Regions from separate parts of the Streptomyces sp. P9(2023) genome, predicted to be linked through region 3. Evidence: riboswitches for the same ligand, from Rfam matches in the RefSeq annotation. Region 3 holds a riboswitch; each other region holds the start of a gene.
The links. Region 3 has a riboswitch for cobalamin ahead of cobN (cobaltochelatase subunit CobN). Riboswitches for the same ligand answer to the same signal wherever they lie in the genome.
Positions count from the first base shown of each region.

Region 1 (7,581 bases), on a different contig from region 3:
TCTTCCCGTTGACGGCCCGAAAGCCCAATCGGAATCGAATACGCCGTCGCGCGGCCCTCGGCCGGGGCCCGGCGCGCGGCCCGCCGGAGGGTTTGCGGAATCCCGCGGGTGGCCTCCGGGAGGCCCGGCGGAGACCTGTCGGCAGCCCGCGGGACACCTACAGAAGAGGGGTGAGGAAGCGGCGCAGGGCCTCTTCGTAGCGGACCGGGTCGGCGTTCCACATCGCGGCGTGCGGTGCGCCGCGGACGGTGTGCAGGCTGACCAGTTCCGGGCGGCGGGCGGCCAGTTCGAGGGAGGGCTCCCAGGGGGCGATCGTGTCGTCGGGGCCGTGCATCACGAGCGTCGGTACGCGCAGGGCGGCCGGGTCGGCGGCCTCCGGGAGCCGGTCGCCGTGCGGCCAGCCCCGGCCCGTCGCGGCGCGGACGGCGAGCGGCAGCAGGGGGCCGGGGACGCGGTGGGCGGCGGCGAGGTTGCGCAGGGTGACCTCCCGGTCGAGGACCGGGGAATCCAGCACGAGGCCGCGGATCACGTCCCGTACGCCGGATTCGGCGGCGGCGTACAGGGCCATCGAGGCGCCGGTGGACCAACCGTGCAGCACGACGTGTTCGGCGCCCCGGCGGACGGCGTAGCGGATGGCGGCGTCGACGTCCCGCCACTCCGAGTCGCCGAGGTGGCCGAGGCCGTCCGGGGACGCGGGCGCGCCCTCGTCCCCGCGGTAGGAGAGGCAGAGGACGGGGATCGACCGGCGGGAGAGGAAGGGGACGAGGTTCAGGGGGTGCCGGCGGGTGGTGCCGATGCCGTGCAGGGCGATGACCCAGGTGGAGCGCGGGCCGGGGACGAGCCAGGCGGGCAGCGAGCCGAGCTCGCCGGGGATCTCGACGTCCTCGTGGGTGACGCCGAGGGCACTGTGCGGGTCCCCGCTGTGCAGCTCGGGCGTGAGCCGGACCCGGACGCCGGGCTCCAGGGAGCCGTGCTCGACGCGTTCCAGGCGGCGGACGACGGTGTCGGCGGTGTGCGGGACCCGGTCCAGGACGGGGCCGACGACCGCGTGGACGTCGGGGCCCTCGATCCCGTACGTACCGGGGCGCAGGGAGGCGAGGCTGCGGGTGAGGGTGACCTGGCCGGGACCCGTGGCGTGCACGGTGAGCCGGGGGTCGCCGGGCAGGGGCCGGCCGGACGTCGCCCTGAGGGCGACGTCGCCGGCGTACCGGCCGGCCGCGAACGCGGCCGCGCCGGCACCGAGCAGAGTGGTGACGGCCGCTGCCGTCGCTGTAGCCGGGCGCACGTCCCCAGTGTCGGCAGCCGGGGCCGGGGCTGCCACCGGACGAACCCGCCCGTGGCCGTCCCCGATCGGAGTGACGTGCGTCTCCTTCAGGGGTCCCCCGGTGGGCTGACGGGACGCCTGGGGCGTCCACGGGCTGACACGGGGCGAGCCGGGACGAAGCGGACGGGTTCGCCGGGGCCCTGTGGCGGCACGGATTACCCGGGGTCGCAGGGCGCCCACATCGTGGACAGAGCGTTCACGCGGGGCGTTCGAGGGGTCAAGCGGAATGCCCGGACCCCGATTTGGAACACCACAACGCCCGACCCAGTTCATCTTCCGTTCACTCAGGTTGCCTACGTTCGTCCAGCCACTGACGTCAAACGATTGCCTGGGTAAATGGAACACCTCACGCTGCTGCTCGCGATTGTGGTCGTGACAGCTCTCGTGTTCGATTTCACGAACGGTTTCCACGACACCGCCAACGCGATGGCGACGACCATCTCGACCGGTGCCCTCAAGCCCAAGACCGCGGTGGCGATGTCCGCCGTTCTCAACCTGGTCGGTGCGTTCCTGTCCGTGGAGGTCGCCAAGACGATCTCCGGCGGGATCATCAACGAACAGGGCATTCGTACCGAAGTGATCTTCGCGGCGCTCGTCGGCGCCATCCTCTGGAATCTGCTGACCTGGCTCCTGGGTCTGCCGTCCAGCTCCTCCCACGCCCTCTTCGGCGGACTCATCGGCGCGGCCGTGATGTCGGCCGGCTGGTCGGCCGTCAACGGCTCGACCGTGGTCAGCAAGGTCCTGATCCCCGCGATCGCCGCGCCGCTCGTCGCCGGCCTCGCCGCGATGGCGGCCACCAAGTTGACGTACAGGATCGGCGCGAAGACGGACACGAAGTCCACGGCCAAGGGCTACCGGGCCGGCCAGATCGCCTCCGCCGGTCTCGTCTCCCTCGCGCACGGCACCAACGACGCCCAGAAGACGATGGGTGTCATCACCCTCGCCCTGGTCACCGGCGGCGTCCTCGCCCCCGGCTCCAACCCCCCGATGTGGGTCGTCGTCTCCGCCGGTGTCGCCATCGCGCTCGGCACCTACCTCGGCGGCTGGCGCATCATCCGCACCATGGGCAAGGGCCTCACCGACCTCCAGCCGCAGCAGGGCTTCGCCGCCCAGACCAGCGCCGCGACGGTCATCCTGGCCTCGTCCAACCTGGGCTTCTCGCTCTCCACCACCCAGTCCTGCTCCGGCGCCGTAATGGGCGCGGGCCTCGGCCGCAAGGGCGGCGTCGTCCGCTGGTCGACCGCCACCCGGATGTTCGTCGCCTGGGGTCTGACCCTGCCCGCCGCGGGTCTGGTCGGCGCCGGCGCCGAGTTCCTCACCAAGCAGGGCAGCTGGGGCGTCGCCCTCGTCGCGGTCCTCCTCGTCGCCGGTTCGGGCGTCATCTGGGCGCTGTCCCGCCGCAAGCCGGTCGACCAGCACAACGTCACGGCCGACGAGATCGACGACGAGCCCGCGGGCGTCGTGACCACCGCCATCGCGGCCGTCACCCCGCCGGCCCCGGCCGGTTCCGTGGCCGCCGTCGCGGACGACCACCTCAAGACCACCATCCCCTCGCCGGCCCCCGCGGACCCGGCAGCCCCCGCCGCCTCGGCCGCGGTGTAAGGAACGGACGACATGAAGATCGACTGGGCAGCTCTCGGCTCCGTCTTCGGAGTCAGCCTCGTGGCGACCGTCGCCCTCGTGGGCCTCTTCACCCTCGGCATCATCGGCCTCTCCAAGCAGGAGCAGGCCGCCACCCAGGGCGGCTCGGCCGCGCTTGCGCGCACCGGCGCGTACGCCTGCTTCGCGTTCTGCGCGGCGGCCGTCGCGTACGGCATCTATCTGATCGTCGTCTGACCGATCGCGGTCCACGACGACCCCGCTTCGCACGGCCGGGCGGGTCGCACCTTCGGGTGCGGCCCGCCCGGTCGTCGTTCCGGGGTGCCGTGCGGGCGGCGTGTGGTGCTCCGCACACTGTCCCGCCGCAGGTCAAGGGTGAGTTGACGGGTGTTCGCACACGTGGTGGACTTCCGGGGCCATTACGGCGGCAAGCAGAGGAAGCCCGGTGCGAATCCGGCGCGGTCCCGCCACTGTGACCGGGGAGTCGAACCCCCGGGAGTCAGGAACTCTCGCCGCCGGTCACGTCGAGCCAGGGCGCGGACCCTGAGTGAGGACACACCGCCATGCCCGGCCGCAGCCGCAGTGCAGCCACAGGTGTATTCGCGTACGGCGCCGCCGCCGGTCTGGCCGCGGATCTGATCGTCGGCGACCCCCGCCGCGGCCATCCGGTCGCCGCGTTCGGACGCGCCGCGGGGGCGGTCGAGAAACTTGTCTGGCGCGACCACCGCGGGTGGGGCGCGCTGCACACCGCCGTCTGCGTGACGGGCGCCGCGGGCGCCGCCGCGCTGGCCGCCCGTACCGTACGCGACCACCCCCGGGCCTCCGCCGCGCTGACCGCCGCCGCCGTCTGGGCCGTCGTCGGCGGTACGACCCTGGGCCGGGAGGCCCGTGCGATCGGCGGGGCCCTGGCCGCCGGCGACCTGGAGGTGGCCCGCGAGCGGCTGCCGCATCTGGTGGGGCGCGACCCGCAGGCCCTGGACGGTCCGGCGATGGCCCGCGCGGTCGTGGAGTCCGTCGCCGAGAACACCTCCGACGCGGTGGTGGGGGCCCTGTTCTGGGGCGCGGTCGCGGGCGTTCCCGGTCTGGTCGGGTTCCGGGCGGTGAACACCCTGGACGCGATGGTCGGCCACAAGTCCGCGAAGTACCGGCGGTTCGGCTGGGCCTCGGCCCGGCTCGACGACGTGGCCGGCTGGCCGGGCGCCCGGCTGACGGCCGCGCTTGCCGCCGTCGGCGGCGACACCAAGGGCGCGGTCCGGGCCTGGCGTACGGACGCGGCGAAGCACCCGAGCCCCAACGCGGGCCCGGTGGAGGCGGCGTTCGCGGGGGCGCTCGGGGTACGGCTCGGCGGGACGCTCTCGTACGGCGGTCGGGTCGAGCACCGGCCGGTACTGAACGGGGAGGGGCGGGCCGTGGAGGTCGCGGACATCGAACGGGCGGTCCGGCTGTCGCGCCGGGTGACGGCGCTGACGCTGGCCGCCTGCGTGGGCGGACGGATCGTTGCGGGCGCGCTGAAGCGGAGGAAGGCATGAAGCGTGGTGGGGGGTTGCTGGTCGCCGGGACCACGTCCGACGCCGGCAAGAGTGTCGTCACGGCGGGCATCTGCCGTTGGCTGGTCCGGCAGGGTGTGAAGGTCGCCCCGTTCAAGGGGCAGAACATGTCCCTGAACTCCTTCGTGACCCGGGAGGGCGCGGAGATCGGCCGGGCGCAGGCCATGCAGGCGCAGGCGGCCCGGGTCGAGCCGACCGCGCTCATGAACCCCGTACTCCTGAAGCCGGGCAGCGACCGCTCCAGTCAGGTCGTCCTGATGGGCAAGCCGGTGGGCGAGTTGAGCGCCCGTGGTTACCACGGGGGCAGGCAGAAGGAGCTGTTCGATCCCGTGATGGCGTGCCTGGAGGAGCTGCGGGGCACGTATGACGCCGTGATCTGCGAGGGGGCGGGCAGTCCGGCCGAGATCAACCTGCGGCGTACGGACATCGTGAACATGGGCGTCGCGCGGGCCGCGCGCCTCCCGGTCCTCGTGGTCGGAGACATCGACAGGGGCGGGGTGTTCGCCCAGTTCTTCGGTACGACGGCGCTGCTCGCGCCCGAGGATCAGGAGCTGATCGCGGGCTATCTCGTGAACAAGTTCCGTGGCGACGTCTCGCTGTTGGAGCCCGGGCTCGACATGCTGTACGGGCTCACCGGGCGCCGGACCTTCGGTGTGCTGCCGTACGCGCACGGGCTCGGCATCGACGAGGAGGACGGGATGGGGGTGCCCCCTGGTCGAGCGAAGTCGAGACCTTGGGGGAGGGTCTCCCTGCGGGGCGCCGTCCGCGAGTCGGTCGTCGCGCCGCCGGTCGGCGCGGACGTGCTGCGGGTCGCCGTGTGCGCGGTGCCGTTGATGTCGAACTTCACCGATGTCGACGCGCTCGCCGCCGAACCTGGTGTCGTCGTGCGGTTCGTGGACCGGGCGGAGGAGCTGGTCGACGCGGATCTGGTGGTCGTGCCGGGGACGCGGGGGACCGTGAAGGCGCTGGCGTGGCTGCGTGAGCGCGGGCTCGCGGACGCGCTGGCGCGGCGGGCCGCCGAGGGGCGGCCGGTGCTTGGCATCTGTGGCGGCTTTCAGGTGCTCGGGGAGCTGATCGAGGACGACGTCGAGTCGAAGGCGGGGTCGGTGGACGGGCTCGGGCTGCTGCCCGTACGGGTGCGGTTCGCGGCCGAGAAGACGCTCGCGCGGCCGGTGGGTGAGGCGCTCGGGGAGCGGGTCGAGGGGTACGAGATCCATCATGGCGTCGCGGACGTGCTGGGCGGGGAACCCTTCCTGGACGGGTGCCGGGTCGGCGCGGTCTGGGGCACGCACTGGCACGGCTCGCTGGAGAGCGACGGGTTCCGGCGGGCGTTCCTGCGGGAGGTCGCGGCGGCGGCGGGGCGGCGGTTCGTGCCGGCTCCGGACACGTCGTTCGGGGCGCTGCGGGAGGAGCAGTTGGACCGCCTCGGTGACTTGATCGAGGAGCATGCGGACACGGATGGGTTGCTGCGGCTGATCGAGGACGGTCCCCCGGCTGGGGTGCCGTTCGTGCCGCCGGGGGCGCCGTGAGGGGGCCGGTGCGGGAGCGGTGCCGGGTGCGGCCCGGTGGGGGTGCGCCCGGTGGGGGTGCGCCCGGCCTTCGGCCGAGCTGGGATTCCCACCCTCCCCCAGAGCTTCGCCTGGGGGGACCCCCATCTCGCTCCGCACGCCCGTACGGCATGGAGAGCAGAGGTGCGGGTGGCCCATGTGGGGCGGCACCCGCCGTCGGCGGCTGCGGGCCGTCGAACGTACACGAGCGTCAGCGATCAGAAGGAGTGACCATCCGATGAGCAACCGCTATCCGTTCACCGCCGTCGTCGGCATGGACGATCTGCGGCTGGCGTTGTTGTTGAACGCCGTCAGCCCGGCGGTGGGTGGGGTTCTCGTGCGCGGTGAGAAGGGGACCGCCAAGTCGACCGCCGTGCGCGCGCTCGCCGACCTGTTGCCCGAGGTGCCCGTCGTCGCGGGCTGCCGGTTCAGCTGCGACCCGGCCGCGCCCGATCCGGCGTGCCCGGACGGGCCGCACGAGACCGCACCGGCCGCCTCGCGCCCCGCCCGTATGGTCGAGCTGCCCGTCGGCGCCTCCGAGGACCGGCTCGTCGGCGCGCTCGACATCGAACGGGCCCTCGCCGAGGGCGTGAAAGCCTTCGAGCCCGGGCTGCTCGCCGACGCGCACCGCGGGATCCTGTACGTGGACGAGGTCAACCTCCTCCACGACCACCTGATCGACCTGCTCCTCGACGCCGCCGCCATGGGCTCCTCGTACGTCGAGCGCGAAGGCGTCTCCGTACGGCACGCGGCGCGCTTCCTGCTCGTCGGCACGATGAACCCCGAAGAGGGCGAACTGCGGCCGCAGTTGCTGGACCGGTTCGGCCTGACCGTCGAGGTCGCGGCCTCCCGCGAGCCCGAGCAGCGGGTGGAGGTCGTCCGGCGGCGGCTGGCGTACGACGACGATCCGGCCGCGTTCGCCGCGCGCTGGGCGGGTGACGAGACCGCCCTGCGGGAGCGGATCGTCGCGGCGCGCGAGCTGCTGCCGAGCATCGTGCTCGGGGATGCCGCGCTGCTCCAGATCGCCGCGACCTGCGCCGCGTTCGAGGTGGACGGCATGCGCGCGGACATCGTGATGGCCCGGACGGCGACCGCGCTCGCCGCGTGGGCCGGGCGGACCGAGGTGACCTCCGACGACGTACGGCAGGCGGCGCTGCTCGCGCTTCCCCACCGCAGGCGGCGCAACCCCTTCGACGCGCCCGGCCTCGACGAGGACAAGCTCGACGAGACGCTGGAGCAGTTCAAGGGCGAGGACGACGAGGATCCCGACCCCGGGCCGGAGGGCCCCGGTGGTCCCGGTGGCGGGGGCGGTGTGCCGCCGCAGGGTGAGGGGCCGGAAGGTACGGCTCCGCAGGACACGGCTTCGCAGGACTCGGCTCCCGACGACGCGCCCGCGCCCGCTCCGCAGGGCCCCGGTGGCGCCGGTGAGCGGGCCGCCGTCAAGGCCGCCGAGCCGTTCCGTACGAAGATGCTCAGCGTGCCCGGGCTCGGCGAGGGCGCGTCCGGGCGTCGCTCCCGGGCCCGTACCGAGCACGGCAGGACGACCGGTGCCGTACGGCCCCGG
Region 1 is NZ_JAUPWM010000024.1:57,963-65,543, forward strand. It holds gene Q5762_RS25750 (alpha/beta fold hydrolase) at 158-1,285, opposite strand; gene Q5762_RS25755 (anion permease) at 1,661-2,926, shown strand; gene Q5762_RS25760 (hypothetical protein) at 2,939-3,160, shown strand; cobalamin riboswitch at 3,310-3,455, shown strand; gene Q5762_RS25765 (cobalamin biosynthesis protein) at 3,487-4,452, shown strand; gene Q5762_RS25770 (cobyric acid synthase) at 4,449-5,999, shown strand; gene Q5762_RS25775 (putative cobaltochelatase) at 6,256-7,581, shown strand, end outside.
Region 1: it holds a riboswitch for cobalamin, as region 3 does, so the genes downstream of both, Q5762_RS25765 (cobalamin biosynthesis protein) here and cobN (cobaltochelatase subunit CobN) in region 3, are expected to answer to the same signal.

Region 2 (7,581 bases), on a different contig from region 3:
GCCGCCGGTCACGATGAGCCCGACCCCGCCGCGGGCGCGCTCGGCGTAGAAGGCCGCCATGCGCGCGAACCCGTTCTCGGTCTCTTCGAGCCCGACGTGCATGGAACCCATGAGAACCCGGTTGGGCAGGGTGGTGAAGCCGAGGTCGAGCGGGCTCAACAGGTGGGGGTACGGGGTCGAGGTCATCGGGGGCGCCTCCTCGCGCGGAATCGTCACCCCTTGTTCTAAGCGACCCCGACCCGGTTGTGCAACTAGTTGCAGAAGGCTGGCCGAGTGATCTGTACTACTACTCGGTAACCGCTGGGCGCCCATGGCGCGCACGAAGGCGACCCATGGGCGTCGCCGGGCTCAGGGCGTGCGCTGTCGTGGCACCTCCCATGCGGCCAGGTCTTCCGCCGTGCGCGGCCCGCGGGCGTCCGGGGCGATCAGGCCGTGCGCGCGCATCAGGCGCGTGACCGCCATGCCCCAGGGGCGGCGCAGGCGGGCCGCGTCCAGCAGGGCGTCGTCGGCGAGCAGGGCCTCGACCGGGCCCGTCCGCAGACCGTGGGGCGAGAGGACGGCGGCCTCGTCCGCCCAGCGCAGCGCCAGGTCGACGTCATGAGTCGCCATCACGAGCGTCGTGCCCGAATCCCGCCGCCGCCCCAGCACCTCAAGCAGACGCTCCTGGCCGTGCGGATCGAGCCCGGCCGTCGGCTCGTCCATGATCAGGACCCGGGGGCGCATCGCCACGGCGCCCGCGATCGCGGCTCGCTTCCGCTGACCGTACGAGAGCAGGTGCGTCGGCCGGTCCTCCAGTGCGACGATGTCCAGCGCTTCGAGCGCCTCGCGCACTCGGAGCCGTACCTCCTCCTCCGGAAGCCCCAGATCCATCGGCCCGAACGACACGTCCTGCCCGACCGACGCAGCGAAGAGCTGGTCGTCCGGATCCTGGACGACCAACTGCACGGTCGTCCGCAGGCGCGTCAGCCCCTTCCGGTCGTACGACACCTCCTCGCCGTCCAGCCGGAGCGCGCCGCTGACGCAGCGCAGGCCCCCGCTCAGCAGCCGCAGCAGCGTCGTCTTGCCGCCGCCGTTGCGGCCGAGCAGGGCCAGCGCCCGGCCCTCCGGCACGGCGAAGTCGACGCCGTCGAGGACCACCGGGCCGTCCTCGTAGCCGAAGGTGGCCTTCACCAGTTCCACGACAGGGGATGCGGGACTCACGGCAGTGACCTTTCCAGTACGAGAGTGAGGGCGACGAGGCCGGCCGGCAGGCCGGCCGTCGAGGCGAGGAACCGGCCCGAGACCGCGGCCTCGGGCACCAGGACCCGCAGCGTCCCGTCGTATCCCCGTTCCGGCCAGGCCGGCCTGCAGACGCTGCGCCCGGTCGAAGGCGCGGACGAACGCCGTCGCGCCGAGCCCGGCGAGTGAACGCCAGGTCGCCGCCCGCGTGGTCAGCCCCAGCCGGGCCGCCTGTGCCTGTCGGATTTTGGATATCGCATCCAAAAGGAGAAAGCTGATCCGATACATCACCAACGCCACATCCACGACCGGCGCCGGCACCCCCGCCCGCACCAACCGCGGCAGTACATCGGATACGGGCGTGGTGAAGGCGAAGAGCAGCACGCCCAGGGACGCGGACGACGTCCGCAGCAGCAGTTCGCCCGCGTGTACCGGACCGTCCTGCGCGAACACCACCAGTCCCCGGGGCCCGCCCACTTCGGACAGGAGCGGGACGGCGCCCGTGACACAGAAGCTCAGCGGGATGCGGAACGCCCGCCACAGCTGGCGCCCCGGCACCCCGGCCGGACCCAGCAGGACGGCCAGGGTGGCCGCCGCGACCAGCACGGCCCCCGGCCACGCCGGCAGACCGACCGCGCAGAGCGTCAGACCGAATCCGAGCACGGCCTTCTCGGAAGGATGGCGGCGGCACCAGCGACTGCTGTGCGCCGCCGCGTCGATCGGCAGCACCGGCGGCTACTCGTCGCCGGACGCCGGACGCCGGACGCCGGCCGCAGCGCCTTCGCGTCGGCCCGGGCCTCGCCCTGCTTGCGGCCCTTGTGCAGACCGAAGTAGTACGCCAGCACCCCGGTGCCGAGCGCCGCCTGAAGAGAGAAGAGCGCCGACTCGATCTCGCCGGACGGCGGCTCGTAGAGCGGGCTGAACCACGGCTCGTAACCCGGATCGATCTCCGTGATCGCCGTCTCCGCCTCGGCGTCGGCTCCGGTGAACGGCTCCTCCTTGTGGTCGCCGAGCCCCAGGACCAGCGGGAGCACCGCCAGCGCCGCGACGACGAGCAGAAGCAGGCTGTTGATCTTCGCGTTCCGGCTCATCAGGCGCTCGCCTCCGCGGTGTCGGCCTTCTTACGGGACGGGAGCAGGACCCCGAGCCGGGTCAGGTCCCCCTTGCTGGACTGCGACAGCAGCCGCATCACGAGCACGGTCAGCAGACCCTCACTGACGGCGAGCGGGAGCTGCGTCACGGCGAAGATCCCGCCGAACTTGGCCAGCGCCCCGAGCACACCGCTGCCCGGGTCGGGGAAGGCGAGCGCCAGCTGGACGCTGGTCACGCAGTACGTCGATAGGTCGGCGACGAACGCGCCGAAGAACACGCTCACCATCAGCGGCACGTCGAAGCGGCGCAGCAGCCAGTACGTACCGAAACCGGCCCACGGCCCGACGATCGCCATCGAGAACACGTTGGCGCCCAGCGTGGTGAGCCCGCCGTGCGCGAGCAGCAGAGCCTGGAACAGCAGGGTGATCGTGCCCAGGACCGCCATCACCCACGGCCGGAACAGGATCGCGCCCAGGCCGGTACCGGTCGGGTGGGAGCAACTTCCCGTCACCGACGGGATCTTGAGCGCGGAGAGTGCGAACGTGAACGCGCCGGACGCGCCGAGCAGCAGGGTGGACTCGGGGTTGGCCTTGACCTCACGGGTCAGCGCGCGGACACCGTGGACGACGAATGGAGTGGACGCGACGCCCCAGGCGACCGCGTGCACAGGGGGCAGATACCCCTCGGCTATGTGCATGGTCGGGAGACCCTCTCCAGCACCTCGTGGATGGACAACGCACCCTGGCCGGTCTCCTGGCTGACGGGTCATGCCGCCGCGGCTCCGCCTTCCCACACCACCGCGGTCTCCCACGGCGGTCCAGTGGCTTCCCCGGAGGGATGGAGCCGGACTTCCCGATCACAGTGGCGAGGGCCGCACCGGTACCGCACCGGTACCGCACCGGTTTCCCGTACACCAAGGCGCTGTGGCATTAGTGGGTTGACCAGGTACATCACAACACGGGTGCGCCCCCGGACGGTGTGTGACCAATCTCCCGCGCGCCCCCGGCCCGCGCCGCAGGGGTTCCGGGCGCCCCCGGCCCGGGGCCGGGGGCTGCTCCCGGAACGGCTCCCGGACTCACTCCTTCCGGTACGCGTACGCCTCCGTCGCCGCGGCCGCCACCGCGTCCAGGTCGCCGCCCGCACTCGCCGTGACGAGTGCGGCGACGGCGCCCTCGACGAACGGGGCGTCCACGAGCCGCGCCCCCTCCGGCAGCTCGTCGCCCTCGGCGAGCAGCGCCTTGACCGTCAGGACGGCGCTGCCCAGATCGACGAGGAGGGCCACCCCGGCACCCCCGTCGACCGCCTTCGCCGCCTCGACGATCCGCTCCGAGCTGGTGCCGAGCCCCCCGTCGGGGGTGCCCCCGGCGGCGGCGACCGGCGCGGTCGCCCCGCCGCCCGCGAGCCCCCGGGCGAGAGCGGCGACGGAGTCGGCGACGGCCGCGCTGTGCGAGACGAGCACGATGCCCACCTGACCGGTCATCCGGCGGCCACCTCCGCGAGCGCGGCGATCAGGAGCGCCGACGAGGTCGCCCCGGGGTCCTGGTGTCCGACGGACCGTTCGCCCAGGTAGCTCGCCCTGCCCTTACGGGCCCGGAGGGGTACGGTCGCGAGGGCGCCGGCCTCGGCCGCGTCCCGGGCGGCGGCGAAGGAGTCGCCGAGGGCCTCGGCCGCCGGTACGAGCGCGTCCAGCATCGTCTTGTCCCCGACCTGGGCCCCGCCCAGCTGCCCGACGGCGGCGACCCCGGCGGCCAGCGCCGTCGCCAGGTCCTGCCGGGTCACCGACGCGGCCTCGCCGAGCGCCTTGCCGGTGTGGCGCAGCAGCGTCCCGTACAGCGGCCCCGAAGCGCCCCCGACGGTGGAGATCAACTGTCGCCCCGCGGTGGTGAGTACGGCCCCCGGTGTCGCGGGCGGCTCCTTGTCCAGGACCTCGGTCACGGCGGCGAACCCCCGCTTCAGGTTGGCGCCGTGGTCGGCGTCGCCGATCGCCGAGTCGAGCTCGGTGAGGTGGTCTGCCTCCCGGTCGACGGCGGCCCTGGCAGCGGCCAGCCAGCGACGGAAGAACGCGGCGTCGAACTCGTTCACTTCGTTCATCCTTTCCTCACCGGCCCCAGCGCAGAGCAGCCGTCTGCACGGGCGCGTCCCAGAGCCGCAGCAGCTCCCCGTCGGCCTCGCAGAGCGTCACCGAGCATCCGGCCATGTCGAGCGAGGTGACGTAGTTGCCCACCAGCGTGCGGGCGACCGGCACCCCGCGCTCGGCCAGCACGCGCTGCACCTCGGCGTTGAACCCGTACAGTTCGAGCAACGGCGTGGCGCCCATCCCGTTCACCAGGGCGAGGACCGGCCCGGACGGCCGCAGGTCCTCCAGTACGGCGTCGACGGCGAAGTCCGCGATCTCACGCGAGGTCATCATCGCGCGCCGTTCACGCCCCGGCTCGCCATGGATCCCGATACCCAACTCCAGCTCACCCTCGGGCAGTTCGAAGGTGGGGCTGCCCTTCGCGGGCGTCGTGCAGGCGCTCAGCGCGACACCGAAACTCCGCGACCGCTCGTTCACCCGCCGCGCGATCGCCTCCACCCGCTCAAGCGGCGCGCCCTCCTCGGCAGCGGCCCCTGCGATCTTCTCGACGAAGAGCGTGGCGCCGGTTCCGCGCCGCCCGGCGGTGTACAGACTGTCCGTCACCGCCACGTCGTCGTCCACCAGGACCTTGGCGATCTGGATGCCCTCGTCCTCGGCGAGCTCGGCGGCCATCTCGAAGTTGAGGACGTCACCGGTGTAGTTCTTGACGACGAACAGCACGCCCGCCCCGCTGTCGACGGCGGCGGCCGCCCGCACCATCTGATCGGGCACGGGCGAGGTGAACACCTCGCCGGGGCACGCGGCCGACAGCATCCCGGGCCCCACGAACCCGCCGTGCAGCGGCTCGTGCCCGGACCCGCCGCCGGACACCAGCCCCACCTTCCCGGCGACGGGCGCGTCCCGCCGCAGCACGACCCGGTTCTCGACATCGACCGTAAGTTCAGGATGGGCGGCGGCCATGCCCCGGAGCGCATCGGCGACCACGGTCTCCGGGACGTTGATCAGCATCCTCATGGGTACCTCCTGGTGGGGTGAGCAGGCGAGCCGCTGAGCAGGGTTTCTTCTGGCCAGAGCAGGTGAAGCGAATTGTTGATCTCGGCGGTTCGTGACGACTGGGGGCGGTTCTGGGCGGTACTGATGTCGACTCAATGTTGACTCAATGCCGACTCTTCCTGATGATGCATCAGGTTTGGGTCGAGGGAACGAGCATGGCGAATGCGCATCATGGCGCAATTGTCGACGCGCGGTCGTTGGCGCGCACCGGTGCGTCATCGGCCGGATCTGGGGCGATTCTGATTCCAGGGTGCACGGGGAGTCGACGGCTTAGGAAGTGGGTCCCGTCCTATGGGTAGGACCCTCCCGATCGTCGGGCCTCCAGCGCACCCAGCGGCTGGGGCTTTGGAGTCGAGGCTTCTCCGGCCACGCCGGATCATGGGCGGCCGGTGTCAGTGGGGCCTCCTGGACTGCCGCGACCCGATGACCAAGCGCAGCCGAGGGGATCGTGGAGGGTGCAGAGTGTCCTCCCGTGGATCGCAAAGCATCTGCACCGCGTGAGTTAGAGGCAATGCAACGTCAGGCCTGGGCATGCCTCAGTGACGCCGCGATGCCTGCCCACCAGCGGCTGGCGTCGGGATCCCAGGTCCCCGATCGACCTGTTCCCGATGACGCACCACGTGGAGTGCGTGGCGATCCTGGAGCCGGTGAAGAAAGCTGCCTGAGCTGGGGTTTTGCGGGTGCGCTTCATGGGAGGTGTGGGCGTTACGGGCGGCATCTCGACGCTGAGATGACGCTCGTTCTGATGGGGCGTCAGGTGAATTCCGAGGGGGCGGATCGCGGTGCGCACCGATGAACAAGTGCACCCCTTGCTGTGATGTGGCGCGCCGTCTTGGTGCTGGTGCTGGTGCTGACTGCGGCGGATGTGGCGTCGGCGCCACGGGCGCGGTGGCACGGTTGGCCGAGCGGCTCGGGGTCGATCCGGGTGTGATCGGTGCGTACGGGCGTCGGGCGAAGACGCGTACGGAGCATCCATGGTCGGCAACGCGGTGCTTGGGTTGGCGGGTGGCGTCGGCGCTGGAGGAGTTCTTGCTGACGCGGGCGATGGAGCACGACGCGCCGACGCCGTCGTTCCGGCCGGCGTTCGAGTACCTGGTCTCGGCGATGCTGCCCTGCCGGTGGCCGTGCTGACGCGCGCCACGGGCTCCTCGGACGTGGGCTGGGGCGGTGGTAACACCATGCTGATCACCGGTCGCTGCCGCTGTGCTTCCGTCTGGATGCATGCCGAACGGTTACCTCGGTACCTTCGTGCCCGTCATGATCATGACGGAATTCGCGCGAGGAAGGTAACGACATGACCGGATCAGGTCCGCACGAAGCACTGGCGGGAGCCTTCGAACAGCAGCGAGAGCGACTGGTGGCGGTCGCCTACCGGATGCTCGGGTCGCGGGGGGACGCCGAGGACGCGGTGCAGGAGGCGTGGATCCGGCTGGCGCGACAGGACGCGGCTGCGATAGACAACCTGGCCGGCTGGCTGACCACCGTGGTCGGCCGGGTCTGCATCGATGTGCTGCGCTCGCGCAAGACCCGGCCGGAGCTGTCGTACGAGGACCGGCTGCCGGAGCTGGTGGTGTCCGTGGACGGCGGGGCGGCGCCCGAGGACGACGCGATGCTCGCCGAATCGGTCGGGCTGGCACTGCTGGTGGTGCTCGACACTCTCACGCCCACTGAGCGGCTGGCGTTCGTCCTGCACGACATGTTCGCGATGCCGTTCGCCGAGATCGGCGAGATCATCGGCCGGTCCACCGACGCGACCAAGATGCTCGCCAGCCGGGCCCGCCGCAAGGTGCGGGGCACACCGCCGCCGCAGGAGGAGCCGCGACGGCAGCGCGCGGTGGTCGACGCGTTCCTTGCCGCGGCGCGGGGCGGGGACTTCGAGGGGCTCGTGCAGCTGCTCGATCCGCAGGTGACCTGGCGTACTTACCACCCGCAGGGCGTGATGACCTTGGTCGGGGCGGCGGAGGTGGCCGAACCGGTCATGCGCGGCGTCCGGTCGATGACCTCGGTGCTCCCGGTCCTGGTCAACGGGCTGCCCGGGTTCGTGGCCTGGGGTGCGAGGGGCAAGCTGCTCGGCGTGGTGGCGTGCACCGTGGCCGGCGGCCGGATCACCGAGCTCCTAAGCGTGAGCGACCGCAAGCGCC
Region 2 is NZ_JAUPWM010000020.1:75,737-83,317, reverse strand. It holds gene Q5762_RS23855 (NADPH-dependent 2,4-dienoyl-CoA reductase) at 1-186, opposite strand, end outside; gene Q5762_RS23850 (ATP-binding cassette domain-containing protein) at 349-1,200, opposite strand; partial or broken gene cbiQ (cobalt ECF transporter T component CbiQ) at 1,197-1,947, opposite strand; gene Q5762_RS23840 (energy-coupling factor ABC transporter substrate-binding protein) at 1,863-2,309, opposite strand; gene Q5762_RS23835 (energy-coupling factor ABC transporter permease) at 2,309-3,007, opposite strand; cobalamin riboswitch at 3,036-3,271, opposite strand; gene Q5762_RS23830 (PTS fructose transporter subunit IIA) at 3,386-3,790, opposite strand; gene dhaL (dihydroxyacetone kinase subunit DhaL) at 3,787-4,392, opposite strand; gene dhaK (dihydroxyacetone kinase subunit DhaK) at 4,409-5,401, opposite strand; gene Q5762_RS40025 (DUF4158 domain-containing protein) at 6,233-6,571, shown strand; gene Q5762_RS23815 (sigma-70 family RNA polymerase sigma factor) at 6,735-7,581, shown strand, end outside.
Region 2: it holds a riboswitch for cobalamin, as region 3 does, so the genes downstream of both, Q5762_RS23835 (energy-coupling factor ABC transporter permease) here and cobN (cobaltochelatase subunit CobN) in region 3, are expected to answer to the same signal.

Region 3 (7,581 bases):
CGCGCGGACGGTCGCCACCATGCCGCCGTGGTACTGGAAGTAGTCGTCGGAGTCGGCGATGTCGTGCTCGCGGGTGTCCGTGTTCTTCGCGGCCACCGCGATCCGCTTGTACGCCGTCTCCATCTCGGTGCGCGCCGGACGGCCTTCGAGCCCCCGGCCGTACGCGTACCCGCCCCACACCGTGTACACCTCGGCGAGGTCCGCGTCCGTCCGCCAGTCACGGGAGTCGATCAGCTGGAGGATGCCCGCGCCGTACGTGCCCGGCCGCGAGCCGAAGATCCGGGTGGTCGCCCGCCGCTCGTCGCCGTGCTCGGCCAGGTCGGCCTGCGCGTGCGCCCGTACGTAGTTGTCCCCGGCCGGCTCGTCGAGCCCGGCGGCCAGCCGTACGGCGTCGTCCAGGAGGCCGATGACGTGCGGGAACGCGTCCCGGAAGAAGCCCGAGATGCGCAGCGTGACGTCGATGCGCGGGCGGCCCAGCTCGGCGAGCGGGATCGCCTCCAGGCCGTTCACCCGGCGCGAGGCGTCGTCCCAGGTGGGGCGGATGCCCAGCAGCGCCATGGCTTCGGCCACGTCGTCGCCGGCCGTGCGCATCGCGCTCGTACCCCAGAGGGACAGGCCCACGGACGTCGGCCACTCGCCGTTGTCGGAGCGGTAGCGCTCCAGGAGCGAGTCGGCGAGCGCCTGGCCGGTCTCCCACGCGAGGCGGGAGGGGACGGCCTTGGGGTCGACGGAGTAGAAGTTCCGGCCGGTCGGCAGCACGTTGACCAGGCCCCGGAGGGGCGAGCCGGACGGGCCCGCCGGGACGAAGCCGCCGTTCAACGCGTGGACGGCGTGGGTGAGTTCGTCGGTGGTCGCCGCCAGCCGGGGCACCACCTGCTCGCACGCGAACCGGAGGACGGCGGCGACATCGGGGCCGTACGCCTTCGCGACGGTCGCGACCGCGTCCACGGACCAGTCCGCCGCCTCCATCGCCTCGACCAGCTCGCGCGCCGTGGCCTCCGCCTCGTCGGCGGTGGTCCGGGTCGCGGCGGACTCGTCCAGGCCGAGGGCCTCGCGCAGACCCGGCAGGGCCTGCGTGCCGCCCCAGATCTGGCGGGCGCGCAGGATCGACAGGACGAGATTGACCCGCGCCTCGCCCACCGGCGCCCCGCCGAGCACGTGCAGACCGTCCCTGATCTGCGCGTCCTTGACCTCGCACAGCCAGCCGTCGACGTGCAGCAGGAAGTCGTCGAAGCCGTCGTCCGCCGGGCGGTCCGCCATGCCCAGGTCGTGGTCGAGCTTCGCCGCCTGGATCAGCGTCCAGATCTGCGCGCGGATCGCGGGCAGCTTGGACGGGTCCATGGAGGAGATCTGCGCGTACTCGTCGAGCAGCTGCTCCAGGCGCGCGATGTCGCCGTAGGAGTCGGCGCGGGCCATCGGCGGCACCAGGTGGTCGACCAGGGTCGCGTGCACGCGCCGCTTGGCCTGGGTGCCCTCGCCCGGGTCGTTGACCAGGAACGGGTAGATCAGGGGGATGTCGCCGAGCGCCGCGTCCGGGCCGCACGCGGCCGACAGGCCCGCGTTCTTGCCCGGCAGCCACTCCAGGTTGCCGTGCTTGCCGAGGTGGACCATCGCGTCCGCCCCGAAACCGCCGTCCTCGGCGCGCGCCGCGATCCAGCGGTAGGCAGCCAAGTAGTGGTGGGACGGCGGGAGATCGGGGTCGTGGTAGATCGCGATCGGGTTCTCGCCGAAGCCGCGCGGCGGCTGGATGAGGATCAGCAGGTTCCCGCGCCGCAGGGCGGCGAGGACGATGTCACCCTCGGGGTTACGGGACCGGTCGAGGAACATCTCGCCGGGCGGCGGCCCCCAGTGCCGCTCGACGCCCTCGCGCAGCTCCTCCGGGAGGGTCGCGTACCAGCGCTTGTAGTCGGCGGCCGGGATGCGGACCGGGTTGCGGGCGAGCTGCTCCTCGGTCAGCCAGTCCTGGTCGTGGCCGCCGGCCTCGATCAGGGCGTAGATCAGCTCGTCGCCGTCACCGGAGACCAGGCCGGGGATCTCCTCCACGGGACCGAAGTCGTACCCCTCCTCGCGCAGCCGCCTGAGCAGGGCCACGGCGGAGGCGGGGGTGTCCAGGCCGACCGCGTTGCCGATCCGGGAGTGCTTGGTCGGGTACGCGGAGAGGACGAGCGCGAGCTTCTTCTCGGCGTTCGGGATGTGCCGCAGCCGGGCGTGGCGCACGGCGATCCCGGCGACACGGGCGGCTCGCTCGGTGTCGGCGACGTACGCCGGGAGGCCGTCCTCGTCGATCTCCTTGAAGGAGAACGGGACGGTGATCAGCCGGCCGTCGAACTCGGGCACGGCGACCTGGCTGGCGGCGTCCAGCGGGGAGAGCCCTTCGTCGTTCTCCTCCCAGGCCGCGCGCGATCCGGTGAGGCAGAGCGCCTGCAGGATCGGTACGTCGAGGGCGGCGAGCGCCCCCGCGTCCCAGGCCTCCTCGTCGCCGCCGGCCTGCGCCTCTGCCGGCTTGGTGCCACCGGCGGCGAGCACGGTGGTGACGATCGAGTCCGCGCGCCGGAGCGTTTCGAGCAGCTCGGGCTCGGGGGCGCGCAGGGAGGCGACGTACAGCGGCAGGGCCTGGGCACCCGCGTCCTCGATCGCCTCGCAGAGGGAGTCGACGAAGGCGGTGTTCCCGCTCATGTGGTGGGCGCGGTAGTAGAGCACGGCGACGGTCGGGCCGGTCTCCGTACGCGGGGCGCGCTCCAGGGGACCCCAGGTGGGCGCGGCGGCCGGGGCCTCGAAGCCGTGGCCGGTGAGCAGCACGGTGTCGGAGAGGAACCGGGCGAGCTGCTCCAGGTTGGCCGGGCCGCCGTGCGCGAGGTACGCGTGGGCCTCGGTGGCGACGCCGACGGGGACGGTGGACGCCTCCATGAGCTGGGCGTCCGGGGCCTGTTCGCCGCTGAGCACGACGAGCGGCTTTCCGGCGGTGCGCAGCGCGTCGAGCCCGTCCTCCCAGGCCCGCAGCCCGCCGAGGAGCCGTACGAGAACGAGGTCGGCGCCGTCGAGGAGCCCGCCGAGGTCGTCCAGGGCGAGCCGGGACGGGTTGGCGAACCGGTACTCGACCGGACCGCCGGCCGCACGGGCGCTGAGCAGGTCGGTGTCGGAGTGCGACAGCAACAGAATTCGCATGCGTGCGCAGGCCTTCCTCGGGGTTGTCCGCGCCCCGGGTGGTCGTGTGGACGGCAGGAGTTCCTGACTCACCCGACCCCTCACGGGGCCTGGCTCACAGTGGCGGGACCGCGCCGGATTCTCACCGGGCTTCCTCCCCGGGGTCCTGGGACCCCATGCCGGATTGCATAGTAGATCGTGCGCCTTCCGGGCCGGGTGGGGACCGCTGACGGCGTGGGTATGCTCGCGGCCATGCCGCCCACCCCACCCACAACGCCCAACCCGGGCGAACCGCCCGTACGGGACCGTGGTGACGCCTGCCCCGGGGCGCTTCGGCTGCATGCCGCCGATGACGGACGGCTGGCCCGACTGCGGCTGCCCGCAGGGTTGTTGACGGTACGTCAGGTCATGGTTCTGGCGGCGGCCGCCGAGGATCTCGGCGACGGGTCGGTCAGTGTCACCTCGCGGGGGAACGTGGAGCTGCGCGGGCTCGGTGAGGGGTGCGGGGCGGAGCTCGCGGAGGTGCTCGCGGACGCCGGACTGCTGCCCTCCGCGACCCACGAGCGGGTCCGGAACATCGTGGCCTCGCCGACGGCCGGGCTCGACGGACTCGGCCGTGCTGACGTGCAGTTGTGGGCCCGCGAGCTGGACTCGCTGCTGTGCGGGCGGGCGTGGACGGCGGCGCTTTCCGGGCGGTTCCTCTTCGTCCTCGACGACGGGCGCGGGGACGTGGCAGGGCTCGGCGGAGATGTGACGTTGATCGCAGGAGGGCCCGGGCCGCGTTCGGTACGGCTCCGGGTGGGCGGCCAGGACTTCCTGGTCGCCGACGCCGACGCCCCCGGCGCCGCGCTCGCCGCCGCCGGGGCCTTCCTGGACACCGCCCGTACCGCCGGGAACGGCGCCTGGCGGGTGCGGGAACTGCCCGAGGACCGCGTGCCGGACCTGGCCGGCGCCCTCGGCGGAGCCGGGATCGCGGCGGAGCCCGTACCGGCGCGGGAGATGTCCCAGGGCGCCCCGCCCCTGCCCGGGCCGCTCGGTGGGACCGCCCTGCACGTCCTCGCGCCGCTCGGGCGGTTCACGGCGGCCCAGCTTCGGGCCCTCGCGGAGAGCGGCGGCGACGTACGGCTCACCCCCTGGCGGGGTGCCGTCGTCACCGGCTTCCCCGACCGGGCCGCCGCCGCGCACCGCCTGCGCGCCCTCGACACGTACGGCCTGATCACCGACCCCCGCTCCCCCTGGGTCGGCGTCGGCGCCTGCACCGGGCGCCCCGGCTGCGCGAAGTCCCTCGCCGACGTCCGCGCCGATGCCGACCCGGGCCGCGGCGGCCTCCCCGTCCACTTCTCCGGGTGCGAGCGCCGGTGCGGCCACCCGCAGGCCCCCGCGTGGGTCGACGTCGTCGCCACCGGCGAGGGCACCTACCTCGTGGACGGCCGCCCCACCCCCCGTACAGACCTTCCCGACGCCGTCGCGGCGGCCCGCACCCCCTCAGCAACCACGAGATGAGCGAGAGCAACAGGATGTTCGACTACGAGAAGGACGGCGCGGCGATCTACCGCGAGTCCTTTGCCACGATCCGCGCCGAGGCCGATCTCGCGGGGCTGCCCGCGGACCTCGCCACGGTCGCGGTCCGCATGATCCACGCCTGCGGCATGACCGACCTCGTCCGCGACCTCGCCTACTCCCCGGACGTCGTCTCCCGCGCCCGCGCCGCCCTGCGCGCCGGCGCGCCGATCCTGTGCGACGCGCAGATGGTCGCCAGCGGTGTCACACGTAAGCGGCTGCCCGCCGACAACGACGTGGTCTGCACGCTCTCCGACCCGTCCGTGCCGGCGCTCGCCGCCGAGCTCGGCACCACCCGCAGCGCCGCCGCCCTCGAACTCTGGCGCGACCGCCTCGAAGGCTCCGTCGTCGCCATCGGCAACGCGCCGACCGCGCTCTTCCACCTCCTGGAGATGATCGCCAAGGGCGCGCCCCGCCCGGCGGCCGTCCTCGGCATCCCGGTCGGCTTCGTCGGCGCCGCCGAGTCCAAGGACGCCCTGGCGGCCCAGGAACTCGGCCTCGACTACCTCGTCGTACGCGGCCGGCGCGGCGGCAGCGCGATGACCGCCGCCGCCGTCAACGCCCTCGCCCACGAAGCGGAGATCCAGGCATGAGCGGGACCACGACCGGAAAGCTGTACGGGGTCGGCCTCGGGCCCGGCGACCCGGAGCTGATGACGCTCGCCGCGGTGAAGGCGATCGAGGCCGCCGACGTCGTCGCGTACCACTCCGCCCGGCACGGCCGTTCCATCGCGCGCGCCATAGCCGCCGCGCACCTGCGCGAGGACCACATCGAGGAGCGGCTGATGTACCCGCTCACGGTGGAGACCACGGACCACCCGGGCGGCTACCGGGGCGCGCTCGACGACTTCTACGAGGAGGCCGCCGCCCGCCTCGCCGCGCACCTGGACGCCGGCCGCACGGTGGCCGTGCTCGCCGAGGGCGACCCGCTCTTCTACGGCTCGTACCAGCACATGCACAAGCGGCTCGCGCACCGCTACGACACCACCGTCATCCCCGGCGTCACCTCGGTCAGCGCCGCCGCCGCCCGGCTCGGGGAGCCGCTGTGCGAGGCGGAGGAGGTCCTGACGATCGTCCCCGGCACCCTGCCCGAGGACGAGCTGACGGCCCGTCTCGCGGGCACGGACTCGGCGGTGGTGATGAAGCTGGGCCGGACGTTCCCGACCGTGCGGCGCGCGCTCGAACGGGCGGGCCGGCTCGAGGACGCGCGGTATGTGGAGCGGGCGTTCATGGCGGGGGAGCGGACCGGGACCCTGGCGGACGTCGACCCGGAGACGGTCCCGTACTTCTCCGTCGCCGTGCTGCCCTCCCGTATCGACTCCGTGGCGCCGGAGTCCCGCGAGCGGGGCGAGGTCGTCGTCGTCGGCACCGGCCCGGCGGGCGCGCCCTGGCTGACGCCCGAGTCGCGCGGCGCGCTGGTCAACGCCGACGACCTGGTCGGCTACACCACGTACCTCGACCGGGTCCCGGCGCTCCGCCCCGACCAGCGGCGGCACGGCTCGGACAACAAGGTCGAGTCCGAGCGCGCCGAGTTCGCGCTCGACCTGGCACGGCGCGGGCGGCGGGTCGCGGTCGTCTCGGGCGGCGACCCGGGCGTCTTCGCGATGGCGACGGCGGTCCTGGAGGTGGCGTCGGAGGAGCGGTACGCGGACGTTCCCGTACGGGTCCTCCCGGGGGTGACGGCCGCGAACGCGGCGGCGGCCGCGGCGGGCGCCCCGCTCGGCCACGACTACGCCACGATCTCCCTCTCCGACCGCCTCAAGCCCTGGGAGGTCATCGCGGAACGGCTGCGCGCGGCGGCGGAGGCGGACCTGGTCCTGGCCCTCTACAACCCGGGCTCCACGTCCCGTACGCACCAGGTGGCGGCGGCCCGCGAGCTGCTGCTCGACGTCCGCTCGCCCGAGACGCCGGTGGTCGTGGCGCGGGACGTCGGCGGCCCGGAGCAGTCGGTGCGCGTGGTGACCCTGAAGACCCTGGAGCCGAGCGAGGTCGACATGCGCACGCTGCTGCTGATCGGGTCCTCCCAGACCCGGGCGGTCGAGCGCGGCGACGGCCGCACGATCACGTGGACGCCGCGGCGGTACCCGGAGGCGTAGCCCCTAGGTCACCGCCCAGGTCACCGTTTCTCTTCCACCAGCTGCTTGAAGTGCTCCAGGTCGGTCCGTACGAGCCGCTCCATCGCCTGCACCTGGGCGAAGCCCTTCGGCCCGCCGAAGGTGTCCTTGACGGTGCCCGGGTCGTACTCGACCCGCGCCTGGACCCGGGTGTGCTCCTGGTCGATGGGCAGCAGAGAGAAGGATCCCGACATATCAGGACCGCTCGTGGTCTTCCACCGCATCAGGTGTTCCTGGTCGCGGTCGGTGATCTCGGCCTGGATCTCCTTCGTCCGGCCGCCCATGTCCGTGCTCAGGCGCGCCCGGGTCTCGCCCTCCGGGCGGGCCTCGCGGACTCCTTCGAGGAACCGCGGATACGCCTCCACGCGGTGGAGGCCGTCCCATGCTGTCTGGATCGGCGCGTCGACATCGATCTGTTCTACGAGCCTGCTCATCACGCACCTCGCTGTCCGTGTGCTCGCGCTCGACTCGTGCTTCAGCCCGCCGGGGGCCTCACGCAGCCTGGGCTGGATGGGGCCCTCACCCACCATCGTAGGTTCCGCGCCACCACTTCTCCTGCTGCCGAAGGACGGCGAAGGGTCGTCCTCCCGCGGCCGACGCGCCACCGGGTCAGCGACGGAGGGCGGTCTTCCCGTCTCCGCAGAACGTGACCTCGGTCCGGCCGACGGCGTTCTCGCCGCGCGTCTCGAAGCTGAACGTGTCGCCGTCGTAGTGGGTCAGCGGGTACGTCCGGGGCCCGGGACCGATCCGGGGGCCGAGGCCGC
Region 3 is NZ_JAUPWM010000018.1:39,439-47,019, reverse strand. It holds gene cobN (cobaltochelatase subunit CobN) at 1-3,165, opposite strand, end outside; cobalamin riboswitch at 3,202-3,341, opposite strand; gene Q5762_RS22390 (cobalamin biosynthesis protein CobG) at 3,385-4,647, shown strand; gene Q5762_RS22385 (precorrin-8X methylmutase) at 4,662-5,297, shown strand; gene Q5762_RS22380 (precorrin-2 C(20)-methyltransferase) at 5,294-6,799, shown strand; gene Q5762_RS22375 (SRPBCC family protein) at 6,820-7,251, opposite strand; partial or broken gene Q5762_RS22370 (hypothetical protein) at 7,427-7,581, opposite strand, start outside.

Region 4 (7,581 bases), on a different contig from region 3:
CCGACACCGCGCCGAGGAGCGTCGACTTGCCGACGCCCGACGGCCCGACCAGCAGGACCAGTTCGCCCTCGGGGATCGTCAGGTCGATGCCCTGAAGCGTGGGCGCCGCGCCGTCCCCGTACCGCACCGAGACGTTCTCGAACCGGATCACGACGACTCCTTCGATACGGATGCGGATACGGATGCGGATACGGGCACAGGCGCCACGAACGCGGGCACCAGGCCCACCAGCAACGACACGGCCGGCCACAGCGGAAGCTCCGGCGCCACGAGCGGTACGACACCCGGGTGCAGCGCCTCGTACGCGTACCCGTTCGCCCAGATCATCAGCGCCGCCACAGCCACCCCCGACCCGGCGACGAGCCAGGCCCGTACGCCCCACCGGTCCGGCCGGTACCGGGTCCGTACCGCCCGCCGACCGCCGAGGCGGAGCCCGGCCATGGCCGCGACAAGACCGGCGACGACCAGCGGAAGCCCGTACCCCGCACCCTCCGCCGCCAGCAGCCCGTACGAGCCCGCGCACACCCCGAGCAACCCGCCCAGCGTCAGCACGTTCGTCGTCCGGCGGACCGCCCGCGGCACCTGCGCCGTACGGCCGTACCCCCGCGCGTCCATCGACGCCGCCACCGCGATCGAGCGCTCCAACGCGCCCTCCAGGACCGGCAGCCCGATCTGGAGCACCGCCCGCACCCCGCCCGTCGGCCGCCCCCGCAGCCGTCGCGCGGTCCGCAGCCGGACCACGTCGGCCACCATGTTCGGCGCGAAGGTCATCGCCACGACGACGGCGACCCCCGCCTCGTACAGCGCGCCCGGCAGCGACTTGAGCAGCCGCGCCGGGTTCGCGAGCGCGTTCGCCGCGCCCACACAGATCAGCAGGGCCGCCAGCTTCGCGCCGTCGTACACCGCGAAGACGACCTGCTCCGCCGTCACCCGGCCGCCGATCCGCACGCCCTGCGCCCACTCCGGCATCGGCACCTCGGGCAGCGTGAACAGCTCGACGCTCCCCGGGATCGCCGAGCCGAGCACCACCGAGAACACCACCCGCAGGGCCACCACGAAGAGGCCCAGCTTCACGAACGCCCCGTACGAGCGCGCCCAGGGCGCGTCCGTGCGCCGGGCCGCGACGACATAGCCCGCGACGGCGACGACCTCGGCGAGGAGCAGCGGGTTGGTGGTACGGGAGGCGGCGACGGCCAGGCCGAGCGCCCAGAGCCACCAGGCGCCCGCGTGCAGCGCGTTGGAACGGCTCGCCTCGGGGGCACGGATCATGCGCGGCGGCGGGCCTTCCAGAGCGCGGCGCCACCGAGGACGAGCACGGCGGCGCCGCCCACGACGATCCCGACGGACGGCCCGCCGTCACCGTCACCGTCCACGGTCTTGGAGGCCGTCATGTTGGGATCCCCGGTGGGCAGGTGTTCCGTGGAGAGTGGGTTCGGCTCCGTCGCCGCCACCTGCTCCCCGCACCCCTTCGCCGGGTATCCGGCGATCCCGCACAGCAGCGCCGCGCTGTCGTACCGCAGCGGCTTCGCCACCGCGGCCAGCGCCTCCGCGCCCGTCGCGTCCGTACGGACCTGCGCGCAGCCCGTCCTGATCGCCGGCGTGGGCGGAGTCTCCCCCTCCGGGGCGTCCTGCGGGGTGCCGAAGTCCACGACGACCGCGACCCGCTTGGTGCTGGCCTTCGCCTCCGTACCGCCGCAGATCGCCGAGAAGTCGGGGGCCGCGGAGGGCCGGGAGGCGTCGCTCGTGTCCTCGCTGACCGCGAAGCGGAAGCCGACCGCGTCCCCGTCGGAGGGCCGGGCGATCGCCGGGCCCTGCGTCGCGTACGACCAGGTCGTCCCGCCGCCGTCGTTCTCCCAGTACGACCAGTACCGGTAGCCGGCGGCCTGCGCGGGAGCGGCGACGGCCAGCGTGAGGACCACACCGCCGACGACTCCGGCCGCCGATCCGAGCAGCCGGGGCGCCCTCACTTCCTGCGCCCGCTCAGCAGGAAGCCGATCCCGACGCCGACGACCATGCCGATGCCGATGATCCACCACAGGTCGAAGGAGCCGGAGTCGTCGTCGCTCGCCTGCGGCGCCGCGGACGGCACGGCCTTCGGCGCGGGGCCGGTGGCAGCCAGCTCCTGGAGGAGGTCGGTCGAGCCGAAGGCGCGCGGGTCGACGTGCATCGCCTTCGCGGCCAGGATCAGCTGCGCGTACGCGGCCGGGCCGCTCTCCTTCGCCCAGGCGACGGAGTTCTGCTGGAGCCACCTCAGCGCGCCGGCCGCCTCCTGCGTGGCACCGGCCGCGGCGAGCGCGACGACGGCGTCGGCGGTGTTGCCGTGGTCCGGGAGCTCGGTCGGGTCGGTGGCGCCGGGCATCGGCGGGGTGTTCAGGTGGCCGGTCTTCGCGAGCGCCGTGGCCAGGTAGGAGGCGCCGTTGAGCGCGGCCCGGTCCATCGTGCGCTTCGCCGAGTCCGTGCAGGTCGGGGTCTGCTGGGGGTTCACGCCACGCGCGGTGATGCCCTTGCCGAGCCCGGCGAGGGTGGCGGCGGCCGTCGCGTCGGCGTTCGCGAGCAGCTTGCCGTCCTTGTCGGGCTGGTACGCGAAGGCGCCCGGGCCGTCCTCGGCGGAGCAGGGCACGGCCAGGCCGAGCAGGGCGTCGTACGGGGTCTTCCCCTCGGCCGACCTGACCTCGCCGGGCTTCTGGCCGAGCGCGGTGAGCGCGCTGAGGACGATCGAGGTGGAGTTGGCGTCGCTGGGGCTGCCGGGGTTGTAGCCCCAGCCGCCGTCCTTGTTCTGCACGCTCTTCAGCCAGCTCGCACCGGCCTCGGCGGCCTTGGCGAGCGGCTCCGGGTCGGTGCTCGCGCGCTTGACGCCGGTGAGGGCCTGGACGGCGACGGCGGTGGCGTTGGTGTCCAGCATGGTCGCCTGGTCACAGGCCTTTGCCGGGTCCGGACGGAAGGAGGCGAAGGCGCCGGTGGCGCACTGCTGCTTCGTCAGCCAGGCCACGGCCTCGTCGGCCGGCTGCATGTTGCTGGTCGTCTGGGCGATGAAGGCGAGCGACTGGCGCCACACACCGTCGTACGTCGGGTCCTTCGTGCCGTAAAGACCGGCGGGGACCGCCGGTGGCGCCGGGGTCGTGGAGGTGGAGGGGGACGGCGCGGCGGACGCGACGGGGGCGAAGCCGGTGCAGAGCACCGCTGCGGCTGCGAACGCGGCGGCGCCGCGGCGGACGGTGGTCATGCGAGCTGTGGCCTCTCCTGCGGCCGGGCACCGGCACGCTTGAGGCACCAGGCTCGGCTCCGTATTCCTCGACGGTGCCGGCGGTCACGTCCCGGGCGGGGCAATCCGACTTCCGTCCTCGAAAGCTCGAAGGCTCGAAGCTCCAGGACTCGAAGCTCGAAGGACGGTCACGGTTGCGGGTCAGCGCCGGATTCGCACCGGCTTCCCCCCGTACGGGTGTGAGGACGACGCGCCCACTCTACCGGCCCGTACACGGCCCGGCCGGTGGGTACCGACCGGGTGCGAGGCGCCTCACACGCAGGCTGCCGGGGCCCGTGCCCGCTGTGCCACGCTGACCGCGGTTCGGGAGGACGGCGTCTCACGGGGGTGCGGAATGCGGCCGTTGACGGAGACCGATCCGCGTCGGGTGGGCGCGTACCGGTTGCTCTACCGCCTGGGGGAGGGCGGCATGGGCTGCGTCTACCTCGGCCGTTCGCCGGGCGGGCGGACGGTCGCGCTCAAGGCGGTGCACGGCGCGCTGGCCTCCGACCCCGGTTTCCGCAAGCGGTTCGCCCGCGAGGTCAGGGCCGCCCAGTCGTTGCGGGGGCCGGGACCGTACCCGTCCTGGATGCCGACCCGGAGGCGGCGGTGCCCTGGCTGGCCACGGCGTACGTTCCCGGGCCCGCGTTCTCGGAGGACGTGATCGCGTACGGGCCGCTGCCGGGGGACGCCCTGTGGCGGCTTCTCTCCGGGCTCGCCCACGCGCTCGACGGGGGGCACCGGGCGGGCCTGGTGCACCGGTGGCCCTGCCGACCGGAATCCTCGGAGCCTTGGCCTCCCCGGTCGTCCTGAGCGCGTCGCTGCTCCGGATCGTCAGGGCCTGAGCCGGCGCGCGCGGGGGCCGCAGGGCCTGCGCCGGCCCTCGGCCCGCGCGCCCTCACACCGCCACGCCCGCGCGCCCTCACACCGCCACGTACGTCACCGGGTCCGTGCCCGCCATCGCCTCCGCGCGGCCCAGCTTCACCAGCCGGCGCAGATGCGCCTCGGCCTCGCTGACGGCGATGGTCCGGGAGCCGTACGGAATCTGCTCCCACGGGCGGTTCCACTCCATCCGCTCGGCGAGCTGCCAGGGGGTGAGCGGGGTCGCGAGGAGGTCCAGGAGTCCGGTCAGCCGCTCCTCGTGGTGGTCGAGCAGTTCCCGTACCCGCCCGGCCGCGTCGGCGAAGGCGTACTGGTGGGCGGGGAGCACCTCGGCCACGCCGAGCCGCCCGATCCGCTCCAGCGAGTCCAGGTAGTCGCCGAGCGGGTCCGTCGCGGTGGCATCGTCGGGGTCCTCGTAGAGGCCGATGTGCGGGGAGATCCCGGGCAGCAGATGGTCACCGGAGAAGAGCCGGCCGTGCCCGGGCAGTTGGGCCGGGTGCTCCTCCTCCAGGTGCAGGCAGACGTGGCCCGGGGTGTGGCCGGGCGTCCAGATCGCGCGCAGCCGGCGGCCCGCGAGGTCGAGGAGTTCGCCGGGGACGATCTCGCGGTCGGGGAGGGCGGAGCGCAGCCCGGGCAGGGTGCTCGCGCGGCGGCCGGAGGCCCGGGTGGCGAGGAGCGGCGCGGTGTGCTCCTCGGGCGCGCCGACGGCGGCCAGCTTGCGGGCGAGGTAGTCCAGCCAGGTACCGGGCTCGGACTCGCGGGTGCGGCGGACGACGGCGGTGTCGGCGGCGTGCATCGCGATCCACGCCCCGGACGCCTCACGGACCTGCCCCGAGAGGCCGTGGTGGTCGGGGTGGTGGTGGGTGATGACGACCCCGTGCACTTCCCGTACGGAAGTACCCAACGCGTCGAGCCCGTCCGAAAGTTCCGTCCAGGACGCCGGATCGTCCCAGCCGGTGTCGATCAGTACGGGCCCCCGGTCGGTGTCGACGACATGGACCAGGGTGTGGCCGAGCGGGTTGTCCGGGATGGGGACCCGGATCGACCAGACGCCTCCGCCGTGCTCGGTCACCTGGCTCATGGGCCCTCATCTCTGCGCGACAGCACGGCGCTTGCTCGACCATTCCCAACTATAACTAGAACTGGTATCAGTTCTGGTACACAGTCTGATACCTAGTCAGAAACATTGCGGGTTCCGGGAGGCAGTCGGTCATGACCGAGCTTGTGGAGCACGGAAAGCTGTACATCGGCGGGGAGTTGACCGACCCGGCGGGCGGTGACGTCATCGAGGTGATCTCGCCGCACACCGAGGAGGTCATCGGCCGGGTGCCGCACGCCTCCCGGGCCGACGTCGACCGGGCCGTCGCCGCCGCCCGCGAGGCCTTCGACCGGGGGCCCTGGCCGCGGATGACCCTTGAGGAGCGGATCGAGGTCGTCGGCCGGATCAAGGACGCCATCGCCGTACGGCACGAGGAGATCGCCCGCTCGATCAGCTCCCAGAACGGCTCCCCGTACTCCTGGAGCATCCTCGCCCAGGCCCTCGGCGCCATGATGGTCTGGGACTCGGCGATCAACATCGCCCGGGCCTTCCCGTACGAGGAGCGGCGCACCGGGGCCCTCGGGCAGATCCTCGTACGGCGCGAGCCGGTCGGGGTCGTCGCGGCGGTGGTGCCGTGGAACGTCCCGCAGTTCACCGCCGCCGCCAAGCTCGGGCCCGCGCTGCTCGCGGGCTGCACGGTGGTCCTCAAGCCCTCGCCCGAGTCGCCCCTCGACTCGTACATCCTCGCCGACATCGCGACCGAGGCCGGGCTGCCCGAGGGGGTGCTCTCGATCCTCCCCGCCGACCGCGAGGTCAGCGAGTACCTGGTCGGCCACCCGGGCGTCGACAAGGTCTCCTTCACCGGATCGGTCGCGGCCGGCAAGCGCGTGATGGAGGTCGCCTCCCGCAACCTCACCCGCGTCACCCTCGAACTGGGCGGCAAGTCCGCCGCCGTCATCCTGCCCGACGCCGACCTGGCCACCGCCGTCGCCGGGATCGTCCCGGCCGCCTGGATGAACAACGGGCAGGCGTGCGTCGCCCAGACCCGCATCCTCGCCCCGCGCAGCCGGTACGACGAGATCGCCGAGGCATTCGCCGCCGCCGCGGGCGCGCTGGTGGTCGGCGACCCGCTCGACCCGGCCACCCAGGTCGGCCCGCTGGTCGCCCAGCGGCAGCGGCAGCGCTCGCTCGACTACATCAAGCTGGGCCAGGACGAGGGCGCCAAGGTGCTGACCGGCGGCGGCCGCCCGGCGGGCCTCGACCGCGGCTGGTACGTCGAGCCGACCCTCTTCGGGGCCGTCGACAACTCCATGCGGATCGCCCGCGAGGAGATTTTCGGGCCCGTCATCTGCCTTCTCCCGTACGGGGACGAGGCCGAGGCGCTCCGGATCGCCAACGACTCCGACTTCGGGCTCAGCGGCAGCGTCTGGACCGGGGACGTGGAGCACGGCATCGACTTCGCCCGGCAGGTCCGCACGGGCACCTTCAACATCAACACCTTCAGCCTCGACATGCTCGGTCCGTTCGGCGGCTACAAGAACTCCGGCCTGGGGCGGGAGTTCGGCCCCGAGGGCTTCGGCGAGTACCTGGAGCACAAGATGGTCCACCTGCCCGCCGGGTACGAGGGGCCGGGTGGTGCGTGATGGGCGACCGCTGGCACGTGGAGGTCGACCGGGGAGTCTGCATCGGCTCCGGTATGTGCATCAACCACGCCCCGGACGGCTTCCGGCTCGACTCGGCCCGCCAGTCCCACCCGCGCGCACCGGAGTCCGACGCGAACGAGCGGGTGCTCGCTGCGGCCGAGGGCTGTCCGGTGGAGGCCATCCTCATCACGCTGCTCGACGGTGGGGAGCCGGTCTTCCCGCCCGAGGAGTGATGTCCGCCGTCGTCGACTGCTGTGTGACACTCCTGCGGAACGCGATCGACAGGGGTGGGACAGATGCGAATGACCGGGTGAGCGGCGTCCCGTGGGGCGGCTCCGGGGGTGTTTCCGGTGGTGGTGTTTCCGGTGGTGGTACTGGCCGCGTTGGTGAGCGGCTGCGACTCGGGTCCGGTGACGTCGGCGACATCGCCGGCGCCGGCCACGTCGGCGGCCCCGGACGGGGCGTTCGGGCGGACCGCGGCGCAGGCGGACATCGACGCGGCAACGGCCGCCGCCGGACTGCCGGCGTCCGGACGGCCCGATCCGACGCCGTCCGCCACGCCGTCCGCCCCGGCCACGGAGCGGGACCGGCTCAAGGCCCGGGCCGTGGAGTGTTCGGCGCACTGGATGAGCGCCGACACCAATCTGCGCGAGAACGGCGATCCCCGGGGGAAGTTCGACGCGACGATCCCCGAACTGGAGCAGCGCGGCTGGCGGGTGACGACGGACCGGCGCGCGGACAAGCTCGACGCCAAGGGCAGCACGGTCAGCATCACG
Region 4 is NZ_JAUPWM010000046.1:8,634-16,214, forward strand. It holds gene Q5762_RS33140 (ATP-binding cassette domain-containing protein) at 1-151, opposite strand, end outside; gene Q5762_RS33145 (energy-coupling factor transporter transmembrane component T) at 148-1,269, opposite strand; gene Q5762_RS33150 (SCO2322 family protein) at 1,266-1,967, opposite strand; gene Q5762_RS33155 (prenyltransferase/squalene oxidase repeat-containing protein) at 1,964-3,223, opposite strand; cobalamin riboswitch at 3,301-3,474, opposite strand; gene Q5762_RS33160 (hypothetical protein) at 3,606-3,905, shown strand; gene Q5762_RS33165 (MBL fold metallo-hydrolase) at 4,164-5,204, opposite strand; gene Q5762_RS33170 (aldehyde dehydrogenase) at 5,336-6,805, shown strand; gene Q5762_RS33175 (ferredoxin) at 6,805-7,038, shown strand; gene Q5762_RS33180 (hypothetical protein) at 7,156-7,581, shown strand, end outside.
Region 4: it holds a riboswitch for cobalamin, as region 3 does, so the genes downstream of both, Q5762_RS33155 (prenyltransferase/squalene oxidase repeat-containing protein) here and cobN (cobaltochelatase subunit CobN) in region 3, are expected to answer to the same signal.